Regions from separate parts of the Bacillus sp. NP247 genome, predicted to be linked through region 1. Evidence: riboswitches for the same ligand, from Rfam matches in the RefSeq annotation. Region 1 holds a riboswitch; each other region holds the start of a gene.

Region 1 (3,261 bases):
TCTTTGTTAAAACGATTTCAATCTTATGTAAGAACAGTGTTTGAAATGATGAACAATATGAAAGAGACGGAAAATTTAGCTGTAATTGGCACAATGTCTACAACAATTGCGCATGAAATCCGAAATCCATTAACGGCTTTGAAGGGATTTACGCAAATGCAAAAAGAAAAAAACCCTGAAGATATGATGAGCTATGAAATAATGCTACAAGAAATTGAGAGAATTAACGGATTTGTTAGCGAATTGATGTTATTAGGAAAACCAAAATCAATAAATTATGAATGGTGTAATATAGGGGGAATCCTTTTATATGTTGTGCAGTTAATGGAAAGTTATGCGAGTCAATATAAAGTGAAAGTCTATTTGCAAGTAGATGGAAATTTACCTGTTATAAACGGCGATGATAAAGAGTTAAAACAGGTGTTGTTAAATATTATAAAAAACGGAATAGAATCAATGCCAGAAGGTGGAGACATTCATATCCGTGCATACCAAAAAACGGAAGGACATTTGTGTATTTCTGTCGAAGATCAAGGATTTGGTATAGAGAATGAGAAATTAGAGAAGATTGGAAAGGCTTTTTATACAACAAAGGAGAATGGTACAGGACTTGGTTTAATGATTACATATAAAATTATTAAAGAACATCAAGGGAGTATCACAATTCAAAGTAGTATGGGTGTAGGAACGGAGGTGGAGATTTATTTACCGACAGTGTAGTGAAGTAGAAGAAATTATTTTTCAGAAAAGTGTTCTTCTTGTGTAAATATAAACATTTTATAAAATGTTTCAAGAAGGGTTTTTTTTATAAAATACTTCGTTTATAATGGAGGAAAATATCGACATGAGATTGGTTACTCATGTAACGGTTCGGTAGTGTTATGAAAAGAAAAGAAGGGGTGCACGCGCATCCTTTTTTCTATGCAGATATGATGAAAGGGGTGGTATGATGGAATTAACATTAAATTCGACTGTATGTTTACACACGATTCAATTTCGAAAAGAGCAAAAGAACTATATTGTCAAAGATACGATTACAGGAGAGACATATGAAATGCCGCCACTTTGGATTGATGCACTAGCAATGATGCGTGACGGTTTTTTATTGGGAGAAATTGAGGATAAATTAAAAGAAGAATATCCAGCAGAAGAAGTAAATATGGTAGCATTTACGAGGCAACTGTTAGAGCTGGAACTTGTCGAGATGGTAGATGGAGAAGAAATAGCTTGTACAAAGAAGAAAGATAAAGATTATTTAGCTTGGGTACGCCCAAGGGTGGAACAATTCTTTTTTAACTTAAATAAAAAATATAAAAGCAAAGGTCAGAAGTGATCTTTGCTTTTTTGTTGTCCTCAAGTAGTTCTTATTTTAAAAAATAACGGCAAATGCTCTTGCGAAAGCACCATCACTATTTTTAATTTTTAAAGGTGCTGCTGAGAAAAAGAAACGCTTCGTTTTAATGGCATCTAGATTTGTTAAGTTTTCAATTAAATAAATGTTATTCCCTAGCAATATGTGATGGATAGGTGATGTTTCTGTCGTTACCTCATCAGGAGAAATGAAATCTAAACCGATAGATTTTATTTTTAAATTAACTAGTTCTTCAGCTAATTCTTCAGAAAGATAAAATGCTTCTTTCGCATAAGCTTCTGTGTTCCATTTATTAGATAAATTGGAATGGAAAATAACAATATCTCCTTCCTTTATGTCGGTATTATTTAATACTTCCTTAGGTAATTTTCGTCCTTGAACATGTGTTACATCGATTAGAACTGCTTCGCCTACAAATTGGTCGAGAGGTAATTTATCAATTGTTGTTGCACCAGAGATGAAATGTGCAGGGGCATCGCAATGAGTGCCAACATGAACGACAGAATGAAAATCTGTAACTTGATATCCTGTTTCTTCAACACTTGTAATTGCTTCTAGTTGGATTTTAGGTGTTCCAGGAAATTGAGACATATTGTTTTCAAACGTTTGTGATAGGTCAATTACTTTCATTCTAAATACCTCCAATATATGTTTTAAAATAATAAAAAGCTCATCTTCCATAATCAAGAAAGGTGAGCTTTACATACAGTAGCTAAGCTTTATCTTCCAAAATGCAAAGCATTTTGCAGGAATTAGCACCTATTCAGTTTTTATAAACTGAGGTTGCTGGGCTTCAAAGGGTCGGTCCCTCTGCCTCTCTTGATAAAGGTATATTCAGTTTAAAATTTGTAATTTTTTGATATTTAAATTGTAATTCATTTCCTTTTCCGGTGCAATACAAAATAGGTATTCACCCAAACAAAGTTGCTCGCATATTGTAGCTTATGTAAGTAGACTGCTGCGAAGGGGTGGGTGCAGTGACAGGGAATGTATTGAACTATTTTGCTGGTGGAAATACAGCTAGAGGATTTTATAGCTTGTATGAAGAGAGTTTAAAGGGGCTAGATAGGTTGTTTATTTTAAAAGGCGGTCCAGGAACAGGGAAGTCCTCTTTAATAAAAGCCATTGGGCGTGAATGGGCTGGAAAAGGATATAATATTGAATTTTTACATTGTTCTTCTGACAATAAGTCGGTTGACGGTGTAATTATTCCGAAGTTAAATGTAGGAATTGTCGATGGGACATCGCCACACGTTATTGAGCCGAAAATGCCAGGAGTTGTCGAAGAGTATATAAATTTAGGGGTTGCCTGGGACTCGAATAAATTAAGAAAGCAGAAGTTAGAAATTGAACGATTTGTATCAGAAGCGAGTAAGGCTTTTCAATCTGCTTACGCATGTTTTAAAGAGGCGTTAGCTATACATGATGAGTGGGAGAAAATATATATTAATAATATCGATTTTAATAAAGCAAATGAACTAACAGATGAGCTGATTCAGAAGTTATTTGTAGATAAAAAGGGGAAACAATCGCTTGTGAAACATCGTTTCTTAGGAGCAGCTACACCGAAAGGAGCAGTTGATTTTGTTCCTAATTTAACAGAGGATCTACCACATCGCTATTTTATTAAGGGACGCCCAGGTTCTGGGAAATCAACAATGCTCAAAAAATTAGCTAAGGTAGCAGAAGAAAAAGGGTTTGAAGTGGAAGTATACCATTGTGGATTTGACCCGAATAGTCTTGATATGGTTATCGTAAGAGAATTAGGATTTGCAATTTTTGATAGTACTGCGCCACATGAATATTTTCCAAGTCGCGTGGGTGATGAAATTATAGATATGTATGCCCTTATTGTGACACCGGGGACGGATGAGAAGTATGCTACAGAA
Region 2 (3,261 bases), 1.6 Mb from region 1:
TCTTGCTTTTCTCTCACATATTTCACGAGATGTTCTGTAATTTCATATTTTAAAAACGGTGTAATAAGATAAATACCGTTAAAGTATTTCATCGCCGCATCGATCAACTCTTGTGAAATACGAATCCCTTCCTCTATGGCTGCCTCTTTCGTTTCATGTCTATCCATTCTTTGTCTTATCTCTTCAGGGAGCGTAATACCCGGCACTTCAAAATGAAGAAAATCTGCATTCCGCTTACTTATTAATGGCATAATTCCAATAAAGATAGGTTGTTCCAAATGCTTTGTCGCTTCATACACTTCTTCAATTAACGCTATATCGTAAATTGGCTGAGTTAAGAAATACTCCGCTCCAGCATCTATTTTTCGCTCCATTCGCTTAACCGCTGCTTTTAAATGCCTTACATGCGGATTAAAGGCGCCTCCCACTGAAAACCTTGTTGCTGGACCAATTGATTTTCCTAAAATGGAACGCCCATCGTTCATTTCTTTAATCATTTTAATGAGCTCAATAGAGGACAAATCATATACAGAAGTTGCACCTGGAAAATCACCAACACGCGCTGGATCACCAGTTAAAGCTAGCACTTCCTCCATACCTAACACTGATAACCCTAGCAAATGAGATTGTAATCCAATGACGTTATGGTCTCTACACGTTAAATGCGTCAATACTGGAATATCGTGCTTCGTTAATAATGCACCCATAGCCATATTAGAAACGCGAGGCGATGCCAATGAATTATCTGCTAGAGTAATAGCATCCGCTCCAGCCCTTTTCAGTGCTCTTGCCCCTTCAAAAAAACGCTGCGTGTCTAACGTTTTCGGTGGATCTAATTCCACTACAACTGTCGTTTGTTTCTTTGCCTTTTCTGCGAGAGTAACATGAGCTCTCGAACGCTTCTCATGTGTATGGACCACTTTAGGCCTTTGAATCGTCTCTTTTGCTATTACAGGTGCAACATTTGCAATAGCACGTTTCATTCCTTCAATATGTTCCGGGGTAGTACCACAACAACCACCTAATAAACGAATACCTTGTTCAATAAAGTTTGGTGTCATCTCTTCAAAATACGCTGGACTTCCCTCATATACGTAGCGCCCCTCCACATAATTTGGGAGACCTGCATTCGGATATGCTGATAAATAGCCATTTTGAGGAATCGATATCATTTTGAAAGCTTCCGTCATATGAAGTGGCCCTAGTTGACAGTTCAATCCAACAACATTGGCACCGTAATCTAAAAGCTGTTTTAATATTTCATTGACATCATTCCCATTTTGAGTCGTACCTGCCTCATGTAACGCTAACTGAGCAACAATCGGAATATTCGTTTGTTTACGCAACACTTTAACGGCATGCAATAATTCAAATTCATCATAAAAAGTTTCTAATAGTAATCCATCAACCTGTTCTTCTAGTAAAGCACCTGCCTGTTCAAGTAGCATAAATTCTCTCTCTATATCAGTCGTTGTAACAGCACCAATATGTTTCATACCTCCAATTGTCCCTAAAATTGCATTCCGCTCTGTTATTGATGCTTTCGCAATATTCACTGCCGCTTTATTAATTTGGGCGACTTGATTTTCTAGACCATACATGCGGAGTTTCGCTTCATTCGCACCATACGTATTCGTTTGAATAACATCCGCTCCAGCAGCTACATATTGTTTATGGATCGATATAATTAAGTCTGGATCAGACAAATTCAATTCTTCAAAACTACTTTGTAAACCATGTGAATGTAATAAAGTTCCAACTGCTCCATCACCTATTACAATTCCTTTTGATAATAAATCTAGTAATTTCACGAATCTCCCTCATTTCTATCAATATAAAAACCCCCTCTTCACTTTGAAGAGGGGGACATAATTGTTCCTCCTCTTATTATGCAAAACACACGTTTTGCAGGTTTTAGCACCGTTTCAAACATTTAGTTTGAAGGTTGCCGGGTTTCACAGGGCCTTTCCCTCCACCGCTCTCAATAAGAGTTTGTCTTTATTATTTTATTTATGTAGTTAAAAGGAAATACGTTCCCCTTTTAACAATGTTTGTTAATTTTTTATAAATTTAGCATGCACTAAAATAAAAGTCAATGACACTTGCGGAAAAATAAAAATTATTTAAAATAAAGTTGCAATTCAATTATCTTTTGTTGTAAAGTTAAAAACATAATAAAAATTTCATACGAACATTCTTATCTAGAGAGGTAGAGGGACTGGCCCTATGACGCCTCAGCAACCATTAACATTCATTCGTTAATAAGGTGCTAATTCCAGCAAATTGTGAAAGATTTGACAGATGAGAAGAAGACTCTATTCAATCCGAAAGCCTTCTTCTTAGAAGGCTTTTTTTATTTTAAATTCACTTAGTCTTTCACTTTAAAAGGGGGAATTTTCACATGTCAACAATCGAAACAAAACTAGCACAAATCGGGAACCGTAGCGAAGCTACAACAGGAACTGTTAATCCACCTGTTTATTTCTCAACTGCTTATCGTCACGAAGGAATTGGTAAATCTACTGGCTTTGACTATTCAAGAACTGGAAATCCGACTCGCGGTCTTTTAGAACAGGCAATTGCAGATTTAGAAAGCGGTGAGCAAGGGTATGCCTGTAGCTCAGGAATGGCCGCTGTTCTCCTTGTCCTTTCACTATTCCGTTCCGGAGATGAACTTATCGTATCTGAAGACTTATACGGAGGAACATATCGTCTATTTTCCGAACATGAAGACAAGTGGAATATTCGATGTAGATACGTAGATACACAATCTATTAAACAAATTGAGCAAGCAATCACATCTCAAACGAAGGCTATTTTCATAGAAACACCGACTAATCCATTAATGCAAGTAACTGATATCGTAAGTGTAGCAAGTGTAGCGAAAAGGCACGGACTACTTCTTATTGTAGACAACACGTTCTATACACCTTATATACAGCAACCATTAACAGAAGGTGCAAATATCGTCCTTCATAGCGCAACTAAATATTTAGGCGGACATAACGATGTACTAAGCGGACTTGTCGTTGCGAAAGGGAAATCTCTTTGCGAGGAGCTTGCTCATTATCATAATGCCTCTGGTGCTGTCTTAAGCCCGTTTGATTCATGGCTATTAATTCGAGGGATGAAAACTTTAGCACTTCGCATGAAACAGCATGAAGAAAACGCTCATGCAATTGTTGCTTATTTAAATGATGAAGATGGTGTGACAGATGTATTTTATCCAGGAAGAGGTGGTATGATTTCATTTCGCCTTCA
Region 3 (3,261 bases), 890 kb from region 1:
CTGACATTGACGTTTATACAGAATATTTACGGTAAGGAATGATAGAAGTGATTGATTGGACAGGTGCCGAAGCTACAGCCCTAATAGGAAATGAAGAAAAAACAGTGTTATATGTGTATACACCAATGTGTGGAACATGCCAATTAGCAAAGAAGATGTTAACGGTCGTTGAGATGACGATTGAAGATTTGAAAATTGGGATGTTAGATTTAAATTATGCCCCGCATTTAGCGAAAGAGTATGGGATAGAAAGTGTACCGTGTTTACTTATTTTTGAAAATGGGACACTGATGAAGAAAATATATGCATTTCATTCGGTTGAATATTTATATACGGAATTAAAGTAGGCGGCAAAGTTTTTGCCGCCTCGACATATTTCTTGGGAAATATGTCGACATGCGTGATAGATACAGTATTTGTCGAGCGAAAGTAACAGGATTGCGCTTTAATAAGAGGGAATGGTATGTAATAGAAAGTGATATGAGGGATGTGATTTAGGATGAAATTATATTCTTTGCTTCAATCATTTGTAAATTACGCTAATGGTCAATATCATTTAGAACCGCTTTTAAGGCAAGGAGAAAGAACTGTTAATTTTCGTTTTGGAGATGAATGCTGTTCGTTACAAATTTCAAGAGATTATATAGAACTTTTGAAAGAGGCGAGAGGAACGGAACAAATCGTTTGTTTAGAGGAAGAGGATGTACAAAAATTAGTGACTGGAAATATGAGGTTGCAAACGTTAATGAGTGATGGACGGGTACAATATTCTGGAACGTATCGCACGATGTTATTAGTTGAATCGATGTTTCATATATGTAAACCGATGTCAGTCGGAGCTTAAAATTCTGAAGTTTCTTTTTTTGCGAAAATTTCTGTTGACACAGCGTGTGGATATTGATACAATTCAATTCATAAAATATAGACAATTTCATAAATTTTAAATCAGACGAAAATTTAATCTGATTTCTCTTATTAAGAGAGGTGGAGGGACTGTGCCCTGTGAAGCCCGGCAACCGTCAACTTATGTTGAAATGGTGCCAATTCCTGCAAAGCAAATGCTTTGAGAGATGAGAGAGAGGGATAATGTTGTTATATACGCATATAAACCTTTCTGCTTCTCTAGAAGCGGAAAGGTTTTTTGTTGTTTGAATGCGGAGGACATTCAAATAATAAGAGGAGCTATACCGATGGACTACACGCATCAGAAATAAAAAAATTGTGGAGTCTATCCAAAACTTTTAAGAAATCCAGCTCCAGCGGCTAGAACAGTCGGTCGTTTCATCCCTTCCTATGAGGCAAAAAGCGCCTCTACGTCTGGGATTCCAACGCCCTTTTGTTCTAAACGAGCCGCTTGCGCTTTTTATTTAAAAAAGGGGTGAACATCATGATTCTATTAGAGAATGTAAAGAAGATATATAAGGCAAAAAGCGGTGATGTCACTGCTGTAGATAACGCCAACTTACAAATAGAGAAAGGCGAAATATTTGGTGTTATCGGATATAGTGGCGCTGGGAAAAGTTCTTTAATCAGATTGTTTAATCAGTTAGAGAAACCAACTTCTGGCCAAATTACAATTGCGAATCGTGTCATTTCAGCGATTACTGGAAATGAACTTCGTAAGGCAAGACAAGAAATCGGAATGATTTTTCAGCATTTCAACTTACTTTGGTCAAGAACTGTGCGTGAAAATATCGCATTCCCACTTGAAATTGCAGGTGTCGATAAGGCGGAGAGAAGAAAACGTGTCGATGAGTTAATTCATCTTGTTGGATTAGAGGGAAGAGGAGACGCGTACCCATCTCAGCTAAGTGGTGGGCAAAAGCAGCGCGTTGGGATTGCAAGAGCGCTAGCAAATAATCCACAAGTACTTTTATGTGATGAAGCAACGTCAGCTCTTGATCCAGAAACGACGGATCAAATTTTAGATTTATTATTAGACATTAATAAGCGTCTCAACTTAACAATTGTATTAATTACACATGAGATGCACGTGATTCGGAAGATTTGTAATCGAGTGGCGGTAATGGAGAAAGGGAAGATTGTAGAAACAGGTCCAGTACTTGACGTATTCCGTAATCCGCAGCAAGACATTACAAAACGATTTGTACAGCAGTTAACGGATTCTGAAGATACAAATGAAACGATTGAAAGTTTAATTGAAAAATACCCAGATGGAAAAGTAGTTCGCTTGCAGTTTGTCGGTGAGGCTGTAGAAAGACCAGTACTTCAAAGATTAATGCAACGCAGCGATATAGAAGTTAGCATTTTGCAAGGAAATATCGCACAAACGAATAACGGTTCTTACGGAAGTTTAGTCGTTCATTTAAATGGTGAGGAAACAGCGATCCAGCAAGCGATAGAAGGAATTCATCAAGATCAAGTAGAGCTGGAGGTGATTGCACATGGATAAGTTAATCGCAAATATTGATTGGAATCAAATGTTAGAAGCAACTGGTGAAACGTTATATATGACGGCAATCGCAGCGCTTGCCACATTTGTGTTAGGACTTATTTTAGGACTATTACTCTTTATGACAGCGAAAGATAATTTATGGGAAAATAAAGCGATTAATACGGTGATTGGAGCATTCGTAAACATTTTCCGTTCTATACCGTTCATCATTTTAATTATTTTATTAATCCCATTCACAAAAATCCTTCTTGGAACAATTCTTGGAGCGAGTGCAGCACTGCCAGCTTTAATTATTGGCGCAGCACCGTTTTACGCGAGAATGGTTGAAATCGCACTTCGTGAAATTGATAAAGGTGTAATTGAAGCTTCAAAAGCAATGGGAGCAAAAACAAGCACAATTATTTTGAAAGTGTTAATTCCAGAATCGTTACCAGCGTTAGTATCTGGTATTACGGTTACGACAATTGCTTTAGTAGGCTATACAGCAATGGCAGGTGTTGTTGGTGCTGGTGGTCTTGGAACACTTGCTTACTTAGAAGGATTCCAGCGTGGAAATAACGATGTAACAATCGTTGCGACAATTTGTGTATTACTCGTTGTATTTTTAATTCAGTGGATTGGTGATAGTGTAACGACTCGAATAGATAAAAGATAGTGAAAACAGGGGGATATTTCAAATGAAAAAATTATTACTTACAGCACTTATTTCAACTTCAATTTTTGGGTTAGCTGCTTGTGGCGGGAAAGATAAAGATGAAGAGAAACTAGTTGTTGGTGCTTCTAACGTACCGCACGCTGAAATTTTAGAAAAGGCAAAACCGTTACTTGAGAAAAAAGGAATTGAG

The links. A riboswitch is a leader RNA that binds a small molecule or an ion and turns the genes downstream of it on or off. The one in region 1 is predicted to bind S-adenosylmethionine.
Region 2: another riboswitch for S-adenosylmethionine. It lies ahead of KPL75_RS07985 (bifunctional homocysteine S-methyltransferase/methylenetetrahydrofolate reductase); the one in region 1 lies ahead of KPL75_RS16160 (cyclase family protein).
Region 3: another riboswitch for S-adenosylmethionine. It lies ahead of KPL75_RS11635 (methionine ABC transporter ATP-binding protein); the one in region 1 lies ahead of KPL75_RS16160 (cyclase family protein).

Annotation. Positions count from the first base shown of each region.
Region 1 covers NZ_CP076653.1:3,067,235-3,070,495, forward strand. Annotated here, with positions in the region: gene KPL75_RS16150 (ATP-binding protein) at 1-720, shown strand, start outside; gene KPL75_RS16155 (hypothetical protein) at 950-1,333, shown strand; gene KPL75_RS16160 (cyclase family protein) at 1,370-2,002, opposite strand; SAM riboswitch class I at 2,089-2,201, opposite strand; gene KPL75_RS16165 (PRK06851 family protein) at 2,350-3,261, shown strand, end outside.
Region 2 covers NZ_CP076653.1:1,514,415-1,517,675, forward strand. Annotated here, with positions in the region: gene KPL75_RS07985 (bifunctional homocysteine S-methyltransferase/methylenetetrahydrofolate reductase) at 1-1,811, opposite strand, end outside; SAM riboswitch class I at 1,882-1,991, opposite strand; SAM riboswitch class I at 2,195-2,308, shown strand; gene metI (cystathionine gamma-synthase/O-acetylhomoserine thiolyase) at 2,402-3,261, shown strand, end outside.
Region 3 covers NZ_CP076653.1:2,180,154-2,183,414, reverse strand. Annotated here, with positions in the region: gene KPL75_RS11650 (toprim domain-containing protein) at 1-35, shown strand, start outside; gene KPL75_RS11645 (thioredoxin family protein) at 39-347, shown strand; gene KPL75_RS11640 (hypothetical protein) at 500-844, shown strand; SAM riboswitch class I at 970-1,077, shown strand; gene KPL75_RS11635 (methionine ABC transporter ATP-binding protein) at 1,388-2,413, shown strand; gene KPL75_RS11630 (methionine ABC transporter permease) at 2,406-3,071, shown strand; gene metQ (methionine ABC transporter substrate-binding lipoprotein MetQ) at 3,094-3,261, shown strand, end outside.